DNA from 2 places in the Caldanaerobacter sp. genome. Region 1 is predicted to be linked to the other one. Evidence: a T-box and tRNA genes for the amino acid it is inferred to sense, from the RefSeq annotation. Region 1 holds a T-box; the other holds one or more tRNA genes.

Region 1 (20,059 bases):
TAACTTCCTACTTTGAATTGTCCCGTAACTCTTTTTTCCCCTATATCAAAAATACTAACAGAATTAGAATCTGCGTTCACAACGAAAATACACCCTTTGTATAAAACTCCATCCACAGGATAAAGGCCTACATACCAAGATCCTTCAAATAGAAATTTTCCCCTATCTATAAGACTCACTGAATTATCATAACAATTAAGAGTATAAATTTTTTCTCTATCCATATCGAGAATCAATTTGCGTGGGCCACAGAGATATTTAGTATAAACATTTAAAGGAAGGTGCTTATTATTATAAGACTTAACCTTGACATAATCTCTCGAGAAAGTCATAAGGTCAATCCTTTCAACAAAATCTTCTCCCATACTAGCTACATATAGATACAAAAGGCATCCCTCCACATACCAGTATAGTTTCATAATATGCAGAGGAATGCCCACGGGAAACTTTTCTTCTTAAATACTCGAAGTGTTATCCCCCTACTTTCACATAATACGGAGCTTCACAACTTCTTTTTATGTGTATTCTATTTAAAACATCATAAAATGTCATCTCAACATAAACCTTCCCTTCGCACACATATTCTCCTGTACCTGCTATAGGAATCAGAGCCATCTTTAATGTTATATCATTATTGTCTTCTTGATTCTCATTATAAAAAGTTGTAGCAAAAAACAATGAATTAATTTTCCAATAAGCTTCCCCACTATTGGACATGCTTACAACAAAGGGTTCCCCTATTAAATATTTTCTCAAAAGTCCCGCTTTATTGTCGACTCCAGGAACCCATAGACCTTCTCCTTTATTATAAGGAGGCGTAACTTTTACTTTTACGGAAGATAACACTATCCAATTCTCATTTTTGTAAATAGATTGGCTTAACCTTATCTGATACTTCTGCAATTTATTACCTCTATCAACATAACTGGGTCCGTAAATCTCTACTCTAATCCCATTTTCTACATTGTCAGCAAGTTTTTTATCCCAAGCAAAAGAAGTCACCTTATCAACTTGATTCGCGAGTTTAATTTCATTTATGTGTATTATTAAAACATTTACCAGAAGAGCAATAATTAAAATTACAAAAAACATTTTAAAATCTATTTTCATTATTCCTCTTCTCCTTTTTATTTTCATACAAAAGCTTCTAATTTTTATATTAACAAACTTTCCTCTTCCAGTAAAGTACCAAAACCTTCAAAAAATCCTTCTAACACCTTGCTTTTGCAAATCTATCTGTATATTTCTTCTTTTTTTCATTTTTTATATATCACCAATAAAATTTAGTTCCGCAAAACAAAAAAGCTTTTTTACTTTTTAAAATTTAAACAGATAAAAATATCCCTCTTCATTTGAATTGGCGCAATAAAAAATCACCTCATTATTTTTCAATTTTATCAGTGAGGTGACCATGCATCTTACCGATATATTGTTGTCGTTATTCGAATGTTCCAATTACTTTACAACTACACGTTTTTTTAGCCTGTAGGTGAGTCCTGGAACATGCATGATTACTATTATGGTCGGGGCAACAGGATTTGAACCTGCGACCTCACGGTCCCGAACCGCGCGCGCTACCGCTGCGCCATGCCCCGACAGTGTTTATTTTATCATATTCCCTGTATTTTTTCAATAAACAAAAACCCCAAAATAATTGCAAATTTATATGACATATAGGGCTATATTTTAAAAATTATCTTATATTCTGAAATTTTACTTTTTATTCTTGCAATTGACAGATAAATGAATAAGGTATATAATATAAATATCAAAAATGTAAGGGGCGATCCTTATGACATACTTTGAGATAACGATAATGCAGGAATTAAAGCCTATAAAATTCAACTTTTTCACAATGAAGAAGTGTAATGCAATTACGTGCATCCATAATTGCAATGGTTTTTGCTGTGCTTATTCTCAAAATTCTAAATGCGATTTTGAAGAGGAAATCAAAATCCCTGAGCAATAAATAATAACTTAAGCGGTCATTCTGGACCGCTTTTACCATTAGTCTACTATTTTTTCTGCCAATTCGCTTATGCTGTATTTTAACTTTTGTTCTCTAGCAATCCTTAAAAGCCTTAGGTATTCCTCTCTAGCAAAGTCGTACTTTAGTCGAGCTAATTTTATCTTAAGGTAGTTGTCATTTTCTAACATCTCTAAATTTCTCTCTGCTTCTTTCATTGCCTTTAGTGCTTTATCTATCTCCTGCAGCAATGAGTTACCTGTAATTTCCATAACAACCACCTTCTCTTCACGGGCTCTACATCTTTCATTATATTAAAATCATTTTTTATTTAGTACTCCTCTTAACAATTTCCTCACATGTCCTATCATGTAAAGAGAACCGCAAAAAAGGACCATATCCTCTTCTCCAGCCATTTTTAATGCTTCATTTACTGCCTTGTCAATTTGATCTACTGCGAACACACTATTACTAGAAATTTTGCTGGCAAGGTCTCTTGCGCTGTAAGCTCTGTCGCTTAGCGGAGTAGTAGTTATAATTACATCTGCCGCAGGAGTTATGATATTAAGCATTTTATCTACTTCTTTATCTTTGAGCATCCCAATAACCAAAATTAATCTCCTATAATTAAATAATTTTAGGCTTTCTTTCAGCACTGTCATCCCCTGCGAATTGTGTGCACCGTCTATTACTAAGTACGGCCTTTTTTTCATGACCTCTAATCTCCCAGGCCACTTCGCATTCATTAAGCCTCTTTTTATTGCCTCTTCGCTTATCTGATATCCATAAATATTCTTAAGTTTTTGAACGACTTCCACCGCAAGAGAAGCATTATAAATCTGATGAGTACCCAGAAGAGTTATCTTCAAATCCTTAAAATTTTTATAATCAAAAACCTGAAAATCCGAATTTTGCTCTTTTATCACTATATTATTTTTATCCAGGATAGTTAAATAGGCTTCTCTTACCTCACAGGCATCACTAATCACTTTTAAGGCCTCTTCTTGCTGGTAAAAACTTACTGCAACTCCTTTCTTCTTTATTATCCCTGCTTTTTCATAGGCTATGTCTCCTAAGGTATTTCCAAGCTTATCCATATGGTCGTAATCAATAGAAGTTATAACTGAAACGAGAGAAGAAGAAATAGCATTTGTGGCATCAAATCTTCCCCCCAGTCCTACTTCCAGCACTACAAAGTCTACTTCTTCATCATAAAAGTATTTAAAAGCAATGGCAGTGATGACTTCAAACTCTGTAGGGTGATTATATCCTTCCTGCACCATCCTTGCAATTATTGGCTTTATGTACTCTACATAGTAAACGAGCTTTTCCCTGGAAATATTTTCTCCGTTTATTTTCATCCTCTCTTCAAACTCTTCAAGATAAGGAGAGGTATAAAGAGCCACTTTATAACCAGCTTCTTTTAAAATGCTGCTTATAAAAGAAGAAGTGGACCCTTTTCCATTGGTCCCTGCTACATGAATAATTTTAAGATTTTTTTCAGGATTCCCCATATATTCCAAAAGCCTTCTTATATTTTCAAGTCCTAATTTCATGCCGAACTTGTAAGTACTGTGAATGTACTGGATAGCCTCTTCATATGTCATTTGCCCCATCCCCTATTTTAAGTTTATAAAAATAATCCCATTAAAACCTCATCTACATATTCATCGCCTATTTTGAACTGCTTTTTTCTCCTCCCCTCTTCTATAAAACCAAATTTTTTATATAGATGTATGGCTACTTCATTAGTGCTAAACACGCTCAGACAAAGTTTCTCATAACCTCTACTCTTTGCCCAATTTATAGCCTCTTCAAAAAGCCTGGTGCCAATTCCTCTATTTCTAAAGCGCGCATCCACACTTATTCCTATTTCTCCAATATGCTGCACTTTTGGAGACCTTCCACCATAGTAGCGGAAAAGGGTGAGACAGCCTATAATCTCACCCCCATAATCTGCTACGAGAATCAGATCCTTGGTCCTGTCGAGATTTTTAATAAGCTGCCTCTCCTCTTCTTCCGTCCAGTTGAAGCTCTCCGATACTATATACACTTTTTCTTTTCCAACGCTATTTAAAAGTTTGACTATGCCCTTGGCATCTTTTACCTTCGCTTCCCTTATTACAATCTCTGGCTCTTTCTTTTGCCTTTTTAAATTTTTGAAAAGAGAAATCATAAAACTCCCCCTGACAGGATTAGCTATTTAAAAGGCTCAATCTTTCCTCTATGTTCTTTAACATAGCAGTGTACTTTTCAAGCTTTTCCCTTTCTGCATTTACTACTTTTTCAGGAGCCTTTTTGACAAAATTCTCATTGTTCAAAAGGTTTTGAGCTCTTTCAATTTCTTTCAACACCTTTTCTCTTTCCTCTTCAAGCCTCTTTATCTCCTCTTCAAGGTCTATAAGCTCTTCTAAAGGTACGGCTACCAGCCCTGCGGAAATGGCCGCACTCATAGCTTTTTGAGGTATGTTGTCTCTGTTTCTTTCAATTGCCACTTCACTCGCTCCAGCAAGCTTCATTATATAGTTTTTACCAGACTCAAAAATTTTCTCATGCTCTTCTTTCTCAACAGCTATTATTACTTTTGCCTTCTTAGAAGGAGATACATTGGCTTCCGCCCTTATATTCCTTATAGCGCGTATAGCCTCCATTATAATTTCCGCCTTTTTAGCATCCTCTTCAAAATCAAGGTCTTCCCTGTATTTTGGCCATTCTGCCACCATTATGCTTTCCCCTTCATGGGGCAAATTCTGCCATATTTCCTCGGTAATAAATGGCATGAAAGGATGCAAAAGCCTCAATGTATTGTCAAGCACATATCTTAATACAGATTTTGTAACTTTCTTGGCTTCCTCATTGTCGCTGTAAAGGACAGGCTTGCTAAGCTCTATATACCAGTCGCAGAACTCGCTCCATACAAAGTCGTAAAGCTTTGAAGCAGCAACTCCCAGCTCAAATTTTTCTAAATTGTCTGTTATTTCTTTTACAATGTTATTGTATCTGGTCAATATCCACTTATCTGCAAGAGTTAGATTGTCAAGGTACAGATTCGTATCATTTTCATCCAGGTTCAAAAGCAAATACCTGGATGCATTCCAGAGCTTATTCGCAAAATTCCTGCTGTGCTCTACCTTTTCCCAGCTAAATCTCATGTCATTTCCGGGCGCATTTCCTATTACGAGTGTAAAGCGCAGTGTATCAGCTCCATACTTCTCTATAACCTCCAGAGGATCTATTCCATTCCCCAATGATTTGCTCATCTTTCTTCCAAGGGCATCCCTTACAAGTCCGTGAATTAACACATACTTAAATGGTATTTCTTTCATAAATTCAAGGCTCATGAATATCATTCTTGCAACCCAGAAGAATATTATGTCATAACCCGTGACTAATACATCTGTTGGGTAGAAGTACTTCAAATCTTCAGTCTCTTCCGGCCATCCCATGGTTGAGAAGGGCCACAATGCAGAACTAAACCATGTATCTAATACATTTTCATCCTGATGTATGTTAGTGCTGCCACAGGCCTCACATTTTACAGGATCTTCTCTAGAAACTGTCACATGGCCGCAATCTTCACAGTACCAAGCCGGTATTCTGTGTCCCCACCACAGCTGCCTTGAAATGCACCAGTCTTTTATGTTTTCCAGCCAATTTGTGTAGATTTTTTCAAACCTCTCGGGTACAAATCTTATTTTACCCTCTTTTACTACCTGTAAAGCTGGTTTGGCTAGAGGCTCCATTTTGACAAACCACTGTTCAGAAAGCAAAGGCTCAACAACCGTATCACATCTGTAGCAATGACCTACATTGTGGACATGCTCCTCTACTTTCAAGAGAAGTCCTTGTTCCTCAAGGTCTTTCACTATTTTTTCCCTGGCTTCATACCTGTCAAGGCCTTCGTATTTACCTCCGTTTTCGTTTATTGTCGCATTCTCATTCATTATATTTATAAAAGGCAGGTTATGCCTTACACCTATTTCAAAATCATTGGGGTCATGAGCTGGAGTCACCTTTACAGCTCCCGTTCCAAAGGAGGGGTCCACATACTCATCCGCAATGACAGGTATCTCTCTTCCTACAAGCGGAAGTATTAAAGTCTTGCCAATTAAGTGCTTGTACCTCTCATCTTCAGGATGCACAGCTACAGCTACATCCCCCAGCATGGTTTCGGGGCGCGTTGTAGCAATTGCTACATAGCCTTCCTCTCCCTTTACTGGATATTTGATGTACCAGAGATATCCTTTGTGCTCTTTGTGCTCCACTTCTGCATCCGATAGTGCAGTGTTGCAGCTGGGGCACCAGTTTATTATTCTATTCCCTTTATATATAAGCCCTTTTTCGTACAAAGACACAAAGACTTCTCTTACAGCCTTTGAACGCTTTTCATCCATTGTAAAAGCTGTCCTTGTCCAATCGCAGGAAGAGCCAAGTTTTTTAAGCTGGCTTAAGATTCTATTTTCATACTTATCCTTCCACTCCCACGCTTTTTCCAGAAACTCCTCTCTCGTGAGGTCTTTTTTGGTTTTGCCTGTCTCCTCTCTTATCTTATCTAAAACTTTTATCTCCGTAGCTATGCTTGCATGGTCTGTGCCAGGAATCCAAAGAGCCGCATATCCTTGCATCCTTCTCCATCTTATTAATATATCCTGAAGAGTATTATCTAAAGCGTGTCCCATGTGAAGTTCTCCTGTAACATTAGGAGGAGGTATAACAATTGTAAAAGGCTTTTTCTCTGGATCAATCTCTGGAGTAAAAAAACCCTTTTCCATCCAGTAGGAGTAGATTCTATCTTCGAACTCCTTGGGATTATAAGTTTTGGCTATATTTTTCATCTTTCACACCCCTTAAAAGACTTTTGTTTCATCCTATTTAAAAAACCCTTTCACCCATGGAAGGGCGAAAGGGCATTCCGCGGTACCACCTTCATTTATCACTCACGCTGTAACGGGCAAAACCCGATCGGGCTTACTACAATTTCAGCCCGCAGGCTCCAGAGCTACCTTCAGTGTACCTTCGGCGGGACTCCTTTCAGCCCATGGGATGTCCCTCTCTGTAGCCAGTGTACACTTACTCCTCTCCTTCACAGCCCAATATTCCATTTTGATATATAATATATCCAAACTTTTCGAACTTGTCAATAGCCTCTTAAACTCTCCTTCTCAAATTCCTCATACCGTTTAAAAAGCCAGGCACTTTTTCCTTCGGAAAGCGCGGCCAAGTTATGGCTATCAGAAAAAGCAGGAAAGCAACAATCAAAAAGCCATAAAGTGGAATATGCACAAAACTTGTATAAATCATCATAGCATATGGGATAGCCTGAAGCCCTTCTGCAAGAGTAGTGGACGGGAAATAGTAAAGTAAAATTACAGAGCCAATAAAAACCCCCCATCCCACATAAGCAGAAATGTAATTACTAGAAGCAAGGTAATATAGCACTCCTGCAGATACCGTCATATCAGCGTAGAGGTCGTGCTCTCCGATCCAGTCTTTGACTTTTACCTTTGAAGCTCTTGCCAGAAATCCATCAGCGACATCACTAAACCAGGCAGTCATAAGAAGTAAAACCGCTGCCTTTAAAGCTCTTCGACCTTGCAAAAACCCTAATCCCCCAATTATCAAGCCTATTACCGCTCTTAATATAGTAAGCGCATTGGCGGCAATTTTTAAGGCAGGCATACCAATCTCCCCCTTTTATCTTTCTATTTTAGCGCCCGCTCAAAAATTAAATTCAGCCCCTTTTCATGCCTCTTACTATGACAATCGGAGTCCCCTGATCTGCTGAACCAGCTAAAAGGTCTGCAAGCGTAGCCGCTATACTGACTAACCTCCTCGGTGTAGTACCAAGGTCACTCTGCTCCTCCTGATTTTTGTTCAAAATCTCCTCAATTTGTTCTCTGGTGTAGCCCTTGTTATAAAGAGTATCTACAGCAAGTTTAAGTTTTTTACCCTCTCTTAATTTAAATCCCCTCAATCCTACTGAAGACCCTAAAGAAGGATAGGGATCTGCCAATTCGTATATACCTGTATCTGGATCTTTATAGGCTCCATCGCCAAAAATTAATACGTCCACGTCTTTGTTCGTTTTTTCAACTATCTTCTCTCTTATCTTCTCTGCTGTGCCGTCTGCATCTTCGGGAAGTAACTTAAGTACCCCTTTCTCGTAATCAGAAACGTTAGAACCTATTACTCCCCAGGGTGTTGGGCCTATTTCATCTAGCGTTTTTACAGGCACTCTAGCTCCAAAAGCCAAGAAAAGGTCTCTGCGGAACTTTCTCGCATGAACTTCTCCGAGGATTATGCCATCTAAATAACCCATTTCATAAACTTTAAAGGGGTTATTCGTAAATATCACTTCTCCTTTTGCTCCTGCCTCTTCGATGATGTCTAGATATAGCCGCCTGTAATCCACACCCGTTATAGGATGCTTAAACATCTCATTACCAAGTTCTTCAGAGTATATAGCTTCATCGTCTGCAAAAGCATCCAGTTTGTCAGCAAAAGAAATCTGATATATCGGATTCTCCTCTCCAGAAACATATTTTAAAGCATCAAAGAGAACAAACTCTTTCCTTCCAAGGTCCACACCTGCAGCAAAGGCTTTACGAGCTTCAGGCATGTCTGCTAAAATCTCTACAGCTTTCTTTGCCGCCTTTTGATGGTCTGTAAAAGTGACTTCTAAAGGAGCAATCAACCCCTCAGGAGTTTTAACAGTTATGTCTGATAGGCCTGTTCCTAAAATTTTTCTCATGCCCACAATGCTATACCCCAAAGACTGGAGTATTAAAGCAGTTATCACTTCTCTGATCAGGATATTCAAATGAGGTGTACTTCCTCTAGCAGAAGTCAAATGCTTATACACAGTCTTGAGACCAAGGCGAATCCTAGCCATTTCCGGGTCTATTACTTGATTGCCCACTTCATCTGATGGAATCGGAAAAGTAACAATCACTCTTCCACCTTCAGTCGCTTTGGCTATTGCCTTCAAAACAAGGGCAAACCTGTTTCTGCTGGCAATAGGGTACACAACCGCTAAAGTACTTTTGGGGTTCAATCTGAAACCTTCTTTAATCATATTAGCCAGGTCATCACAATTTAAATATCTATTTTGAGACCTTGCTACCACTGCTTCTGTTACACAGACTATGTCTCCATCTTCAACTATACCTTTGACTGCTTCCGCAACAATTTCTGAAATATCATCGTTTGGTAATATAAGCCCTGTTTTTACAGCTAAAGCCTGAGCTACAACCAATTCATTCTTTTCTAACATCTTACCACCTTCCTTCTTTAGCCCTTGCTTTTCTACCTAAAATTTCTATTCCAATTAAAATTATACCTCAAATCCTTTGATTTGACTATATAATTTATCGGACTAAATTTGTATAAGTATGATATAATGATATTAAAGGAAAGTATTGCATTGAAATCGAGGTGTAAAAAATGTTGAGATTTAATGTAAAGGCAATCACCATGGACGTCGAGGGAAATTTTTCTGTACTTCTTACAGATGAGAATGAAAAAAAGGTGTTGCCAATAGTGATAGGACCATTAGAGGCTCAAAATATTGCGATACCTCTTCAAGGAATAAAACCCCCTAGACCTCTAACCCCTGACTTGCTAAAATCGGCCATCGAAGAATTGGGTGGAAAACCGGAAAAAGTAGTCATAACAGACCTTAAAGATGACACCTATTACGCGGAAGTTCACATAAAACAAGGAGATAAACTTATAAAATTAGATTCAAGACCAAGTGATGCCATAGCTTTAGCTGTTCGCACTGACATGCCTATATATCTAAACGTAAGACTTGCAGAATTTACCTACGATATGGCAGATCTAAAATTTGAAGATAAGAATGAGTAATTCATAATCCCCCTTTTAGAGGGGGATTCTTTTTTAGAAAAATAGTTAACCAATTTTAAAAAATAGTTGACAATTTGAAACCCAAAATTTATAATATAGCCATGAAAATCCTATTAAGGAGGCAAAAAAATGATAAAAACTAAAGACATGACTATGGCATCCTTATTTGCTGCCATAACTTTCATAATGGGATTTGTAAAAATACCCTTACCTTTTTCGCCAGTACCAATAACAGGTCAGACATTCGCGGTTATGCTCGCAGGAGGACTTTTAAATCCTGTCCCTGCTTTTTTGAGCCTTTTCGTCTTTGACCTCTTAGGAGCAGTAGGAGTGCCGGTCTTTTCCGGCCTAACTGGTGGAATAAACGTCATCGCAGGACCTACAGGAGGTTACATACTAAGCTGGCCCTTCGCCGCTTTATTCATCTCTTTGACCTTGAAGAATAGAAAGGTAAACTTTTTTAACGTACTTCTTTCATATATTCTATTTGGAATACTACTTGTATATATTGCGGGAATATTGCAATTATCTTTTGTTACAGGCATATCTTTGAAAAAAGCCATTATGGTAGGAGCTCTTCCTTTTATACCCGGAGATATAATAAAAGCCATTGTAGCATCTTACTTGACTTTAAAACTAAAGCCAGTAATGGAAATATATAATAAAAGACAGGGGTAATCCCTGCCTTTTATCTACCTCCTCTAAATTGTCCTTTGGCTCCAAAACCCTGACCAAAACCACTCATTTTCCCAGCATTACTTTTGCCATAACCTATTCCCAGCCCTAATCCAGAGCCTTTACCATACTGGCATGTTCCATTCCAAGAGTTCATTCTCTGCTCAATATTTTGCTTCATGAGAGTAGCTCTCTCCTGTGTTATTTTGCCTTCTTTTACTAGCTGGTCTATATAAGCTTCTTTTTGCTCGATTAGTGCCTTCTTCAGGCTGTCAAGTGTTATCCCATTTTCCTCTGCAATTTGGACCATTGTCTTTCCTGCCTTTAACTCATTCAAGATTTCGTCTGCACTTTTCCCGGTCAATTTAGCTAGAAAATCTGCATTCCTGCTCATGCCATACCTTGGAGCCTCACTTGAATACTGCTTTGTTTGTGGAACATTCATCGTGCTGCCATTTGTCGCAGCATAAGCTGCCACTCCACTTAAAAGCATTCCTCCTGTAAGTACTACTGCTATAGTCTTTTTAAAATTCATCTTAACACCACTCCTTTTTTTATTTTTTGTTGTTACATTTATATAATACCCCTTTAGTTTGAGCAACCAATAATGAAATTGTGAAAAAGCTGTGAGCATTTTCACATAATAATGTGAAGTTAAAAAAATAAATAAAAAGGTGGCAGAAGCCACCCTTTATATTGAATTTCCACTCGCCTGAGGTACTACTAGGGAATCGCTATTTTTCTCAAACCATTTGCCTTTAAATCTATTTTCAAAACTTCTTTTTCCTTCAAAATGCTTGAAAAAACCCTGAGGCAATCCATTTTGCTCTATATTCTTTACCATCTCATCAATCCTATTTTTGATTGTATTTCCTTGATCTTGTGTGATTGTTCCAAAGCTTACAAGCTTGTCAACTAGCTGTTTTTGAAGCTGTGCCATTTGTTTGAAATAATTGATAAGCTCATTTTTCTGCTGTTCTGTTAACTTCGATGGGTTAATTCCCTTTAAAATAAACCCAAGCCCGTCCTTTCCACCAAACATAGCATGTAAATTCTTCTTATTGTTAGCTACTGCATTATTTATAGCATTTATAATTTTATTTGCCTGGTCCTGAGTAAGAACCCCTTCAGATACCAGTTTATTTACCAAATTTTTCTGAAGTTCAGCCATTTGTTTGTATATATCTTCCAAAGCCTTTTTCTGTTCATCTGTGAATTGTGATGTGTCTATTCTGCCTATTCCAAAAAATCCTCTGTCAAATCCCTTTCCGCCCATGAAGAAAGGAACGTTGTTTTCATTTGCCTTAGAAACTCTTTCATCAATGTTTTTAATCATATTGTCTGCCTGCTGCCTTGTTATAAGCCCTGCATCCACAAGCTTGTTCACAAACTCTTTCTCAATATCTGCAATTTTTTTGTTGTAATCGTAAATCATCTGTTTTTGCTGAGGTGTCAATTTAGATGTGTCAATCCCAAAAAAGCTCTTAATTTTTGTTCCAGCCTCAGGATTTGCAGCAAAAACTGTAAGAGGAATTGCCAAAGCAAGTATTACCGCTAATGCAATTAACCACTTGTTTCTCTTCAAGTTAAAGTACCTCCTTTCAATAATTTTATTTTCATTATTTATGATATCCCTAAAGTATGACACATTTTTTTAAAATCTGTGAGGAAAGTGTGAAAGTTTAATTTAAAATATTGTAAACTTGCCGAAAAAAAAGTAAACTAAAATTGGGAGGTGTTTTTTGATGCACAAAGTTCTGGTAATTGAAGATGAAGAAGGAATGAGAGATATATTAAAAATTTATTTAGAAAATAATGGATATCAGGTGTTAACAGCAGAAAATGGAAAAGAAGGCCTTGACCTTTTCAACGAAAACAAAGATATAAAGATAATCCTCTTGGATATAATGCTTCCTGACATAAGTGGATGGAGTATTTTAAAAACAATAAGAGAAACATCAAAAGTTCCAGTGATGATGATAACAGCAAGAGGAGAAGAATACGACAAACTTTTAGGCTTTGAATTGGGCACAGATGATTATGTAGTAAAGCCCTTTAGTCCCAGAGAAGTAGTAGCCCGTGTAAAAGCAATTTTATCAAGGACATACGGCTCTCAAGAGGAAGGAAAAACAGAATATCAAGGAATTGTCATGGATGTTCATTCAAGAGAAGTCACTGTTGATGGCAAAAAAATTGAACTCACTCCAAAAGAATTCGACCTTTTAAAACTTTTACTGGACAACAAAGGAAAAGTCGTATCCCGCGAAAAATGTCTCAATGAAGTCTGGGGCTACGATTTTTACGGCGATTTAAGAACAGTCGATACTCACATAAAACAGTTAAGAGAAAAATTAGGTGAAAAAAGAAATCTCATAAAAACCGTATGGGGAATAGGTTATAAATTGGAAGGTGACTGATTTGAAGGGAATAAGGAAAAAACTTTTTATATCATACCTTTTAATAGCTTTAATAGTACTTTTGCTTTTCTGGTTGACACAGGTGGTTCTCATAAATAAGATATACGAGTATTACAAGATAAATCAATTAAAAAGCTACAGCGAGCAAATAGTTCAGGCCATAAATAATAACAATGAAATGCTAATAAGCGAACTCATAGATAAATCAAACGCAAGAGTAATAGCAATCACAGAAAACAACATGGTAATAGCCGGAAACAATAGAGGACACGGAATGAGAGGGCTTGGAATCCCTGAAATGCTATTGAAACCTACTAACACTACAAAAGTTATAAAATATGAACACCCATTTCTCCATATAGAATATCTCTCAATTGTGAGGCCTTTTCTGTACAACGGCAAACCCGCTATCTTGATTATGAGCTTGCCTGAGGCTTCTATAAACGACTCTGTCAATCTCTTTAAAGAAGTCTTCTGGTGGATCTTCGCACTCACCATAGTCTCCACTCTTGTCGTGTCCAGCTATATGTCCAAAAAATTCACTCGCCCAATACAGATTCTAAAAAATGCAGCCCATGAAATCGCTTCAGGAAATTTGAACGTAAAAATAAATTACAAAGAGGAAGATGAACTGGGAGATCTGGCAAAGTCCATGAACACAATGGTAAAGCAGCTTTCTATAACAGACAGGTTTAGAAAAGATTTAATTGCAAACATAAGCCATGACTTAAAAACACCTCTAGGTTTAATACGGGGATATTCAGAAATGCTTTTAGATTATTATGGAGAAGACAAAGAAAAAAGAGAAAAATACTTAAACACAGTAATCAAAGAAACAGAGAGGATGACAAAGCTGGTAGACGATGTTCTGCAGCTTTCTAAACTTCAATCGGGAATGGTAGAAATAAAAGAAGAGACAATTGATTTAGAAAAATTAATATTTGAGACACTGGACATATTTGAAATTCAAATTTTAGAAAAGAACATTGAAGTAAGACTTGAAAACTTGAAAGTTAAAGTCGTAGCAGATAGAGAGATGATAAAAAGGGCAATAATAAACATAATAAGCAATGCTATAGCAAGCATGGAAAATGGAGGAATACTTTCTATCACCGCAGAACTTCAGGATAAAAATGTCCTCATCAAAATATCAGATACCGGATGCGGAATACCGGAAAAAGACCTTGAGCATATATTTGATAGATTCTACAAAGGAAATAAATCTGGAACAGGACTTGGCCTTGCAATAGTGAAAGAAATACTTACCCTACATCAAAGCGATTTCGGAATAAGGAGCAAAGAAGGAGAAGGAACAACTTTTTACTTTACTTTAAAAGCGGGGAAATAGCCCCGCTTTTAAGATTTAAAAAACTTATCTTCTATTTCCTTCATGATAGCCCTGTAAACATCATTTATCCCCTTACCTGTTTTCTTTGAAGCAGCTTTCACATCCTCATACTCGGGATAGGCTTTAATGAGCTTTCCATTAAAATACCCTTTTTTGACTCTTATATTCCCATAAGGCGTAGTAATTTCTTCAACTTCTCTGTCCAGCTTGTGCCTTAACACTTCATAATACCTTATTCCAAAGGTAGTAGTCTCTTTGAAAATCACCTCTTTTAACCTTCCAACCTTCTCCTCTTCACATATAACTGTAATAAGAGCACCTGGCCTCTGTTTTTTCATGATTACAGGTGTTAAAAAAACATCTAAGGCTCCATTCTCAAAAAGCTTATCAAACAAATACTGATAAAACTCGGGGTTCATATCGTCTATATTTGTCTCTAAAACCGTCAAGGTCTCAGGTTTTTTTTTATTTCTTCTCCTACGTAAGTCCTCAATAAATTGGGTATCTCAAGGTCTCTCATACCTGCACCGTATCCGACAGAATGTATCACCATATCTGGAATACCACCAAACTCGCCCGCCAGAGTCTTTATAATCACAGCTCCTGTCGGAGTTACAAGCTCTCCCTCTATATCTATGCTTTTCACCGGGATTCCTTTTAAAAGCTCGGCAGTAGCAGGAGCTGGAACAGGCATAAGTCCGTGCTGCGTGTGTACAAATCCCGACGTTACAGGAAGAGGAGATGATACAATTTTATCGGGGTTTATCATATCAACTAATATGGCCGTTCCTATTATATCCACAATAGAATCAACAGCTCCTACCTCATGAAAATGCACCTCTTCCACACTTCTGCCGTGAATTTTCGCTTCCGCTTCAGCCAGCCTCTCAAACATTTCAACGCTTAATTTTTTTACCTTCTCAGAAAGCTCACTTTTTTCTATAATTTCTTTTACATCTTTTAAATGCCTGTGATGATGCTTCTCCTCCTGATAGATTACTTTGAAAGTTTTCGCGCTTATAGTATTTTTGCGCGTTGTATTGATCTCAATATCAAAATCTTTCAATGCGATCTTCTTTATTTCCTTTTTAAACTCCTCTTCATCCACATGATTCAGCAAAGAAGCTATAGTCATGTCTCCGGAAATCCCTGCAAAACAGTCAAAATAAAGTATTTTCATTTTTCTTCCTCCCCTATCTTATTTATCAGAGTGGCTGCGTAAGCCGCGCCAAAGCCGTTGTCAATGTTAACAACTGTTACTCCGCTAGCACAGGAATTTAACATTGCCAAGAGCGCTGAAAGCCCTTTGAAATTCGCACCATATCCGACACTTGTCGGCACAGCAATCACAGGAGCACTCACTAGCCCACCCAGCACTGTGGGAAGAGCTCCTTCCATCCCTGCCACTGCAATTAATACCCTGCACTTTCTTATTTCATCTAGCTTGTGAAGCAGTCTATGTAATCCTGCAACTCCTACATCATAAAATCTCTTTACAGTATTCCCCATAAGCTCAGCAGTGACAGCTGCTTCCTCTGCAACAGGTAAATCAGAAGTACCAGCTGCAACTATCCCTATAACTCCTTTTGTCTTTTTTAACGGGGTATTCTTCACAGAAATTATTCTGGCCTCTTCATAATAGATAGCCTTATCTATAACCTCTTTTACTGCTTCAAAATGCTCTCTTGATGCCCTTGTACCAAGGACATCCACCTCTTTTCTATGCATAGCCAAGGCTATTTCTCTAACCTGATAAGGAGTCTTTCCCTCGCAAAAGATAACTTCAGGAAAGCCTTTCCTCAGCTCTCTGTGATAATCAACCTTTGCAAATCCAAGGTCTTCGTACGGCAGATTCTGAAGGATATTTAAAGCTTCCTCCTGTGAAATTCTGCCCTCCTTGAACTCCTTAAGAACTTCAAGTATCTTTTCCTTATACATCCTCTACTCCTCTCCTCTTAGGGTTAAGACTGCCAGTCCTGTAGCCTTCAAGGTCCAAAGCCACATATTTAAATCCTGCTTTCTTGACCTCTTCCACCATTTTCTTCCTAATATCTTCTTCAAAAACTCTTTCCATATCTTCTTTTCTTAACTCTATCCTAGCCACATCCCCGTGATATCTCACTCTAAATCCATCAAAACCTAAACTCTTTAGACTTTCCTCTGCCTTTTCAACCATAGAGAGCTTCTCATAAGTTATTTCTTCTCCATAAGGAATTCGCGATGCAAGACAGGCATAAGAAGGCTTATTCCATGTAGGAAGGTCCATCTCTTTTGAAAAAAGCCTTATTTCTTCTTTGGTTATCCCGCAATCCAAAAGAGGACTCAGTACGCCCAATTCTTTTAATGCCTTTCTCCCAGGTCTAAAATCATTAACATCATCCGCATTAGTCCCTTCGACAATGTAATAAAATCCTCTTTCCTCCGCAATATCCTTAAGCTTTGAAAACAGGTTTTTCTTACAAACATAGCACCTATTCAAAGGATTAGACTTAAATTCCTCTATCTCAAGTACCTCCTCATATCTAACCACCAAATGGGGAAAACCCAAAACCTTCGCTAATTTTTTACTTTCTTCTATCTCCCTTTTAGGATGCAGGGGTGTTGAAATAGTGACGGCCAGCATATCCTCTCCAAGCTCTTCATATGCGACTTTTGCCAAAAAAGTGCTGTCTACCCCTCCAGAAAAAGCTACTAACACCCTCTTTAAATTCTTTACATAGTCTCTTAACTTCTCCAGCTTCTTTATATGCTCTATACTAACACCCCCCTATGGTATACCCATATGCTGCGTATAATTATTTTAACACAAGAATGAAAAGAAACAAAATGAAAAATTGCTTGAAGGTAAAAACCTCCAAGCAACTCTCTTGTCCTTCTCTCAAATCCTAAAAACCTTCACAGCTTCTTCTAGTTCTAATGCCACCTCTTCTAAGTTTTTTGCAGCGCTCTTTAAGTCTTCTACTGCTGAGAGCTGTTCTTCAGTGGAGGCGCTCACTTCCTCTGTCGCAGCAGCTGTTTCTTGTGAAATCGCCGAAATGTTCTCCATCGAAGCAACTATTTCGTCTTTCTTTTCCTGCATTAGGTTCATGAGAGAATTTATTTCATCTATCCTTTTAGTCACATTGTTTATGAAATCTTCAAATTCTGCAAAAGCAGTTTGAGTCCCTTTTACCGCTTCGTTTTGTCTTACAATGCTTTGATCTACGTTTTGCATAGCTTCTACAGCAAGACTTATCGCACCATGCATTTCCTCAATTATTTCTTTTATTCGGCTCGTAGACTCAGCCGACTGCTGGGCTAATTTTTTTACCTCTTCTGCTACAACAGCAAATCCTCTGCCTGCTTCACCTGCTCTGGCTGCTTCTATTGCTGCATTCAATGAAAGAAGATTTGTTTTATCAGCAATTTCTTCTATTACAGAAGTGATGGCAGTTATTTCTTTAGAACTTTCTCTAATCCTGCTAATAGTTTCAAAAACATAAACTGCAGCCTTATTCATCTCTTCTGAACTTTCTTTTAAAGCCTGCAACCTTTCCAATCCTTTTGCCTTAACATCATCAGCCCTTTCTGAATACAGCCTAACCTCTTGCGTAGTTTTTAAAACCTTATCTATATCCTGTCCGAATTCAGAAACTTTTTGCACACTAGCTGATATTTCTTGTGCCTGGTCATTTGCTCCTTTTGCTATGTCTTCCACAGCTTTCGCTACGTCTTCAACAGCACTGGCAGTGTTATTGCTTATCTCTTTAAAATTCTTTGATGCCTCTATTAGATAGCTGCTCGACTCTTTAACCCTTTTGGCAATCGCCTTTAAATTACTTACTGTCTCGTTGTACTCCTGCTCCAGGACTCCAAATTCATCGCTTCTCTTCACATCCACAGACGAAGTTAAATCCCCTTCTCTAAGTTTTGACATCGCTCCCATGACTTCATAGATAGGCCGCGTAAAACTTTTTGCGAAAAGATATGCTGCCAAAAGAGCAACAACGGAAAACACTATGATTATACCAACAAAACTTCTGTTAATCTTTGAAACAGCAGAAAGATAATCAGATTTATTCACAACACCCACTATCTTCCATCCAGTTATAGGATTTGTATTAAAAATTATTACGCTATCTGCCCCCTCGAATTTAGACTCTAAATTCCCTTCTTTACTCTTCATAATCTGCTGCCCTATGGCTTGTTTACTTAAATCCGCTCCTACCAACTTTTTACCAGAATCCACAAACACTATACCATTTTTATCTACTAGAAAAATCATACTTTTTTGTCCGATTTTTACATTCTTTAAAAGGTTCTCTATCCCATATAAATTTAAATCCATACCCACAACTCCTACTGCTTCATTCGTAAGAGGATTTATAACTGCTTGGGACACAGAAATAGCATAATTTCCTGTAACTTCATCTTTATATGCATCGGTCCAAAAAGGGCTCCCTTTTGCTTCCACAGCACCTTTATACCATGGCCTTGAAGTAGGATCAAAATCAGGGTCTAAATTCACATGTGGAAAAGTATAAATTTTTTTATCTGCCGTTCCATAATACACTAAAGAAGCATTTGGAGTCATGTTCTTTAAATTGATCAACATACTATCTACTTTGTTACTGTTCTCCTCTTGAGACGTTCCAGTTGACAACAGGTTGTAATCACTTTTCGCAAAGTAACTCAGTTTGCTAGCAGTATTATCAAGGTAAAGAGTCATTTCTTGATTTACAGCAGATACACTATTTAGCAAATTATTCAAAGTCAAATTGGAAATCTCCTGAGAGGAAAATCTATACGATATGTATCCGCTCAAAAGCAAAGAAATAATCACAATTAATACAACAACTAGGCTCAGCTTTGTCTGTACTCTATATAACCCAATTGCTTTCTTATTCAATTTTTTATTCCCTCCTGCGATTAATCTATATCTTTTATATCGTCCTGTACGATGAAAAAGTTTAATTTTAAATAGTTCTTTTAAAAAACTCAAAAGCATAAACAAAAAATGCAACAATCGCCAAGCTTAATGCCAAAATCATTAAAGTTAGGCTGTAAGGCCACCTGAAAAGAGAAAAAATTATGGCAATATAAAAAAGAAGAGTTGCAGCTTTCCCATAAACATTAGCTGATATGGCAATTCGCCGTTTTCTGTAAAGAAAAGCCGCCCCTAATATCATTGTAAATTCCTTTACAGCTAAAACTCCAATTATGAAAAAAGGGATAAACCCTTTAACCCATAGACTCGTCAAAACAGTTAAAACCATAAGCTTGTCCGCAAGGGGATCTAACAAAGTCCCGAGCTTAGTTACCTGATTAAAATGTCTCGCAATATATCCGTCCAATATATCCGTTATTCCAGAAAGCATAAAAATAATAGCCGCATAGACATTCCCTTCTGGAATGTAAAAAAAAGCATATATAAAGCCGGGTATTAACAAAAATCTTACTAAAGTTAAAATATTTGGTATATTCATTAAGACACCCCTTGCGTTTTAAACTTTTAGAAAAGTAAAAGACCCTTATCGGGCCGCATTTAAACTTAACGTATTATTATCAATAGCCACCTTAAAACTATACCCATCTTCTTCTTTCTTAAAATCCTCTATTCTGCTAAAGCATTTTGCAAAAATTAGACTCTTTGTATGAACTTCGATATTTCTTAAATTGTACTTCAAAGCTGTACTCTTAAGAAGCAGATCTACTATTTCCTGAGCAGTATCTATTTCTATATTTTCCTTTTTTTCAATGTAAATATACATGCTACTTCTTTTCTGCTGCCAGTCGATATCGTAAAGA
Region 2 (6,474 bases), on a different contig from region 1:
GCCTTTGAACGGGGCTTGACAATATGAAAATACTGTGTTAATATATCATTGGCTGATATAGAAAAATGATATATATGCATGTGAGTAAGTCGGATGGCCGCGTGCGAGGTAAATGCCTTGCACGAGGAAAGTCCGAGCTCCACAGGGCAGGGTGCCGGGTAATACCCGGTGGAGGCGACTCCAAGGAAAGTGCCACAGAAATGCAGACCGCCTGACGCTTTAAAAGGCGTTGGGCAAGGGTGCAACGGTGCGGTAAGAGCGCACCAGCAGTCGGGCGACCGGCTGGCTAGGTAAACCCCACCCGGAGCAAGGCAAATAGGAGGGAGTAGGTGGCCCGCCGTTTCCCTCGGGTTAAGCCGCTGGAGGTATCAGGCAACTGATACCCTAGATAGATGGCCATCTAAAACAGAACTCGGCTTACGGACTTGCTCACATGCTGTAAGATTTTGTTTTCCCGAAAAGGGATTTTTTTATTTGATTTAAAAAATTTTTTTTGTTAATATTATATTTAGCGAATTTTGTAGAGAGGAGGAAATGAATTGAGCATACATATTGGTGCAAAAGAAGGAGACATTGCTGAAACAGTATTACTTCCGGGAGATCCTTTGAGAGCTAAGTACATAGCAGAAAATTTGCTAGAAGATGCAAAGTGTTACAATGAAGTAAGGGGAATGTATGGCTTTACTGGATATTATAAAGGGAAAAGAGTTTCAGTACAAGGGACAGGAATGGGAGTACCTTCCATATCAATTTATGTGAATGAATTAATAACGAGTTATGGCGCGAAAAACTTGATAAGAATAGGTACATGCGGTTCATTACAGCCAGATATAAAAATAAGAGATATTGTAATCGCTATGAGTGCTTCCACTGACTCTGGTATAAATAAGATACGTTTTAATGGAATGGACTACGCTCCCACGGCAAGCTTTAGACTATTGAAAAAAGCTTACGATAAGGCTATTGAGATGGGAATAGAGCCAAAGGTTGGGAATGTATTTACTACAGATACTTTCTACCATGACGATCCTGATAGCTGGAGGCTTTGGGCAAAATTTGGAGTATTAGCTGTAGAAATGGAGACAGCAGCACTTTATACATTAGCCGCCAAATATGGAGTTGATGCTCTTACTATACTTACTGTAAGCGACAGCTTGGTTACAGGAGAAGCAACTTCTGCCGAAGAAAGGCAGAAAAGTTTCATGGATATGGTGAAAATCGCTCTAGAGATTGTATGATAAAAGTGGCATACTACATGCCACTTTATTTAAAGAAAGGAGAGGAACTTTATGGAACCTCTTAAGTTTAAGCCAATATTCATGGAAAGAATATGGGGAGGAACTGCTTTAAAGGAGAAGTTTGGATTTGACATTCCGGAAAACAAAAAAATAGGAGAACTTTGGACGGTATCCGATAACAGGACGGCAGTTAGTGTGATCGATGGAGGAAATTTTGATGGAAAGAAGATAAGTGAAATAGCCTCAGAATTCGCTGAAAGTCTTTATGGAAAAGGGAAAAAATATGAAAGGTTTCCTCTTCTTATAAAAATAATAGATGCACAGGATAAATTATCCGTTCAGGTTCATCCAGATGATGAATATGCCTACAAACATGAGAATGGCGATTTAGGGAAAACAGAAATGTGGTACATAATAGATGCGAAACCAGGTGCAAAACTGATATGTGGTCTCAAAGAAGGTACCACAAAAGATGAGTTTGTAAGGCTTTTAAAGGAAGAAAGACTGGAGGAGTGTTTAAATGAGATAGAGGTAGAGGCAGGAGATGTGGTATACATTCCTGCTGGAATGGTTCATGCAATAGGTGAGGGTATTTTAATATGTGAAATCCAGCAAAACTCTGATCTTACTTATAGAGTCTATGACTACAACAGGGTAGATGATAAAGGGAGGAAAAGAGAACTTCACATAGAAAAGGCATTAGATGTGATAAATTTTGAGTTAAAATCCGACAAAATAGTGCCTGTATTTGAAAAAGTGGAGGGAGGTAATATTGCAAAAGCGGTCGAGTCACAGTATTTTAATGTGTATATAGTTCATTTAGATGGGCAAATGGAATTTGAGACTCCTAACGGCTTCGAAGCTTTAACTCTGGTGGAAGGTACATTAGAAGTAGAATGGGAGAAAGGCACGAAAATAGTAAAGGCAGGGGAAACCATTGTAATACCTGCTTCTTTAAATAAGTACAGAGTTAAGGGAAAGTCTAAGTTCCTAAAAGCAAATGTTCCGTAAGTTTTATTAGAGTTTTGGCGTTTTGAATTGCACAGCCATTGACGTCATTGTTAAAATACACGTAAATTTCATTGCATTTTTTAAAATATTCTTCTATATCTTTTGCTAATTCTTCAAGTTCTCTTTCCGAGTAGCATGAACTGAATAAAGCCTTTGGTCCATGCATTCTAATGTAAGCAAAATCTGTTGTGATAACTTTTGCCTTGGGATAACGTGAAGAATCCGCTATTACCCAGGCAACTTTTAATTCTTTCATAAGGTTGTAAACCTCGTCATCAAGCCAGCTTTTATGCCTGAATTCCAAAGCAAATTTATAATTTTCTTTTTCTCTCAAAAAGTTTATGATTTTTTCTACATTTTCTTGATCTTTTTTAAAGCTTGGAGGAAATTGGAGGAGTATGGGTCCTAGTTTATCCTTCAACAGGTCTATTCTTTTTTTGAAATTATTCCATGTTTCTTCCACATCGCAAAGTTTTTTTAGGTGGGTTATGTGGCGGGAGGCTTTTACAGAGAAGATAAAACCTTCAGGAGTAGCGGAATACCATTTAAGCAGGCTTTTTTCTTGAGGCAAATGGTAAAAAGAAGAATTAATTTCAGCGGTAAGAAAATGCTTTGAATAAAAGCTAAGCCTTTCCTCGTAAGGAAGATTAGAAGGATAAAAAATTTCTTTCCAGTGGGAGTATGACCAACCGGAGGTTCCTATATAAAGTTTTTTCCTCATCTTTTTCCTCCTTTCACGTCTTTTTGCTTTTAATGTTATGATACAACAGAAAAAACTATGTTACAATAGTTTTATCAAATTAGGGAGTTGCATATCTTAAGAGATTGTATTATAATAAAAACAGACAGATGATGGGGTCATAGCTCAGCTGGTTAGAGCGCTACGTTGACATCGTAGAGGCCACAGGTTCAAGTCCTGTTGACCCCACCATATAAAGTGAAAGTTTAGGGCTCGTAAGAGCCCTTTTTATTTTATGGAATTATAAGGTATCAATTCCTATCACTGTTTGGCAAATACTTTTCTATATGGTATAATATCTTTTGAGCGATTTCACGATTGGAGGTGGGAGCTTAATTGAGAAATTTAAACAGGAAATGGGGATTAGATCCCTCTAGAGAATTTTATTGGGAGCCAGATATAAGTGGGGGTTATAGAGTTTATAAAGTAAAGTCTGTGGTTGTAGAGCATCAATCACCGTATCAGAAAATAGATATTGTGGAGCTTGAAACTTGGGGTAAGAGTCTTTTTTTGGATGGGACTCTTCAATCTACGGAGGCTGATGAATTTATTTACCATGAACTTCTAGTACATCCAATTATGCGTGTTCATCCCTCTCCTAGAAGAGTTTTGATATGTGGAGTAGGGGAAGGGAAAAGCGTGAGAGAGGTTTTAAGATACCCAACAGTGAAGAAGGTAATCGCTGTAGATATAGACAAACAGGTGGTCATCCTCTCCCAGAAATACTTGGGTAGGACACCTATTGATGATATACGTGTAAAACTCGTGTATCAAGATGTAGCAGAATTTATCAAGGATTATAAAGGAGAACCTTTTGATGTAGTGATAGTAGATGTTACGGATGATTTAGATGGACCTGCTAGGAGTGTACATCAACTGAGTTTTTATAAAAGGCTTTATGAAATTTTGAGTGATAAAGCTACTGTGGTAGTACAAGGTACGTCAGCTTTTTCAATGTTTAAAAATCCCGGTTTCCTTTATATTTACAGGCTTCTTAAAGAAGTATTTCCTTTCGTAATTTCTTATGCAGATTACATCCCTTCTTTCAGCGATTTATGGATCTTTTTTGTTGGTTTAAAGGGGATCAAGGATCTAACTCCGAGGCAACATATTCCCCCAGATCTTAAATATTATGATGAATATACAAATGAAAGGATTTTTACTTTAGCTAAGCCTCTAAGAGAAAAACTAGGGGTATGATAGTACCCCTTTTTAATTTAAGAAATTGCAAGATTAGATGAAACTTTGACGAAAGGTTATACTTAGTTTTTTATACATAAAATTTTTCTTTTTACAAAAGATATAACTGAATCCACAAAAGTGAGGAGGTTATATCTTTTTATGAAAAGAAGAGTACTTGCGATATTGATTTTGACAGTTTTTTCTTTGGCTAATATTGTTTTTTTAAATGGGTGCAAGAGTAGCGCACAAAAACAGTTTTTTAAGCCTTTTACCGGAATTAAAGCAAAGAAATTACAAGTTGTGGGATTTTACATGGATTCTCAAGGGTACGACAATTCTTATCAGTCTTTAGTTAGATATTCAAAATACATAGATACTCTCTCGCCACTTTGGCTGACGGTTGAAGGGGATGGCTCTGTAAAGGACTCTACTAATCCGCAAGCATTAAACTACGCTAAAAAACAGGGTATAAAAGTAGTTCCTCTGGTTAATGTTGCTAATAGCAAAGATGAGGTGCTTTTAGATCCTAACATCCGTGAGAAAGTAATTTCACAGCTGGTTGCTCTTTTAAAAAAGCACGACTTTGATGGATACAACATAGACTTTGAGTTTATACCTCATGGAGAGAAAAATTATGTGAAAGACAAAGACTATCTTACTGCTTTTGTGGCAAAACTTAAGCCTTTTGTTAAGAAAGAAGGCAAAATATTAGATATATCTGTTATACCTCATTATCAAGTTCCAAAGGAGGTTTCTGGTATATACGATTACAGGGAATTAGCTCCTTTAGTGGATCATGTTACTTTGATGACCTACGACAGGCATAATGCTTCTACTCCACCTGGTCCTGTATCTCCTGAACAGTGGGTAGAGTATAATGTAAAGGATGCATTAAATGAGGGATTTAAACCAGAGCAGATATGCCTTGGTGTTGCAACATACGGCTATGACTGGCCTGTAAGCAAAAGCGGAGGTTTTTCAAGACCTACTAAGGAAATAATGACAAAGGCAAAACTTCAAGGAATTGAGATAAAGTGGAGCGATAAATATCAGGAACCCTATTATACTTACTATGACCGGATAACGGGGACTACACGAGAGGTATGGTTTGAAAATTCGTATACATTGGCAGAAAAGATAGAAGTAGCAAAAAAATATAATCTTCATGGTATTTGTGTGTGGAGGATAGGTTTTGAAACCCCCACTTTTTGGAAAGTAGTTGAACAAAAAATTGGTGAAAGGTAAAAAGTGTTGAAAACATTTAAGTTTGAGTATATAATAGAGATGTAAATTACCAATTTATTGGGGGGATTTTTATGGATTTAAACTCTTACATAGACCGCATGAGAGATGATATCATAAGGTCTGTGCAGGAATTGGTCCGTATAAAAAGTGTGCAAGACGAACCGAAGCCGGGCATGCCATATGGAGAGGGTGTTGCAAAGGCGTTAGAAAAAGCCCTTGAAATAGCTGAAAGTCTTGGATTCAGGACTAAAAATTTAGACGGTTATGTTGGTTATGCTGAGTACGGCGAAGGGAAAGAAATGATTGCAGTTTTAGGACACCTAGATGTGGTGCCGGAAGGGGATGGATGGACTTATCCACCTTACGGTGCTGAAATACACGATGGGAAGATATATGGGAGAGGTACTGTAGATGATAAAGGGCCAATAATAGCTGCTTTGTACGGCTTAAAAGCTATAAAGGACGCAGGACTTAAACTTTCTAAAAGAGTTAGAATTATATTCGGAACTAACGAGGAAACTGGGTCTCATGAAATAAAGTACTATCTTGAACACGATGAAGCCCCTACAATGGGCTTTACTCCTGATGCCCAGTATCCAATTATACATGCAGAAAAAGGAATAACGATGTTTGATGTGGTCAAAGATTTTTATAAAAAACCAAGGGAAATAGTTATAAAGTACATAAAAGGCGGAGAAAGACCCAATGTAGTTCCCGGTTACTGTGAAGCAAGGCTTAAAGTTGAAGGAGAAAATATTAAAAAAGAGATTATAAATGCATTAGAAGCTTTTGTAAAGGAAACAGGGTATGATATAAAATTCGAGGAGAAAGAAGGCGATTTAGTAATAAAGTCTTTTGGAGTATCTGCTCATGGGAGTTTGCCTCACCTTGGAAAGAATGCTATAATGCAGCTTTTCCTATTCTTAGATAGATTGAATTTAGATGAAAGCGATGTGAAAGATTTTATACACTTCTTTGCAACAAATGTTGGTATGGAGACTGATGGTAAAACTTTTGGGATATATTTGAAAGATGAGACAGGAGAGCTTACTTTTAATG

The links. A T-box is a leader RNA that pairs with one kind of tRNA and senses whether it is charged. The one in region 1 lies ahead of ACPLVE_RS08625 (valine--tRNA ligase), so its partner is inferred to be a tRNA-Val.
Region 2: it encodes a tRNA-Val, which carries the amino acid that the T-box ahead of ACPLVE_RS08625 (valine--tRNA ligase) is inferred to sense. The anticodon was not compared.

What each region holds. Positions count from the first base shown of each region.
Region 1 covers NZ_JBNATX010000029.1:1,160-21,218, forward strand. The annotation lists gene ACPLVE_RS08590 (YncE family protein) at 1-419, opposite strand, end outside; gene ACPLVE_RS08595 (hypothetical protein) at 472-1,137, opposite strand; tRNA gene ACPLVE_RS08600 (tRNA-Pro) at 1,521-1,595, opposite strand; gene ACPLVE_RS08605 (hypothetical protein) at 1,793-1,969, shown strand; gene ACPLVE_RS08610 (hypothetical protein) at 2,008-2,238, opposite strand; gene ACPLVE_RS08615 (bifunctional folylpolyglutamate synthase/dihydrofolate synthase) at 2,287-3,573, opposite strand; gene ACPLVE_RS08620 (N-acetyltransferase family protein) at 3,597-4,142, opposite strand; gene ACPLVE_RS08625 (valine--tRNA ligase) at 4,162-6,801, opposite strand; T-box leader at 6,859-7,062, opposite strand; gene ACPLVE_RS08630 (CDP-alcohol phosphatidyltransferase family protein) at 7,115-7,645, opposite strand; gene ACPLVE_RS08635 (coenzyme F420-0:L-glutamate ligase) at 7,698-9,239, opposite strand; gene ACPLVE_RS08640 (bifunctional nuclease family protein) at 9,410-9,832, shown strand; gene ACPLVE_RS08645 (biotin transporter BioY) at 9,962-10,510, shown strand; gene ACPLVE_RS08650 (DUF2680 domain-containing protein) at 10,521-11,042, opposite strand; gene ACPLVE_RS08655 (DUF2680 domain-containing protein) at 11,199-12,092, opposite strand; gene ACPLVE_RS08660 (response regulator transcription factor) at 12,253-12,924, shown strand; gene ACPLVE_RS08665 (sensor histidine kinase) at 12,926-14,272, shown strand; partial or broken gene larC (nickel pincer cofactor biosynthesis protein LarC) at 14,281-15,452, opposite strand; gene larB (nickel pincer cofactor biosynthesis protein LarB) at 15,449-16,210, opposite strand; gene larE (ATP-dependent sacrificial sulfur transferase LarE) at 16,203-17,027, opposite strand; gene ACPLVE_RS08685 (methyl-accepting chemotaxis protein) at 17,151-19,160, opposite strand; gene ACPLVE_RS08690 (CDP-alcohol phosphatidyltransferase family protein) at 19,228-19,737, opposite strand; gene ACPLVE_RS08695 (hypothetical protein) at 19,783-20,059, opposite strand, start outside.
Region 2 covers NZ_JBNATX010000059.1:640-7,113, reverse strand. The annotation lists RNA gene rnpB (RNase P RNA component class A) at 82-436, shown strand; gene deoD (purine-nucleoside phosphorylase) at 540-1,238, shown strand; gene ACPLVE_RS10710 (type I phosphomannose isomerase catalytic subunit) at 1,290-2,249, shown strand; gene ACPLVE_RS10705 (DUF72 domain-containing protein) at 2,221-2,970, opposite strand; tRNA gene ACPLVE_RS10700 (tRNA-Val) at 3,104-3,180, shown strand; gene ACPLVE_RS10695 (spermidine synthase) at 3,325-4,188, shown strand; gene ACPLVE_RS10690 (glycosyl hydrolase family 18 protein) at 4,330-5,415, shown strand; gene pepV (dipeptidase PepV) at 5,487-6,474, shown strand, end outside.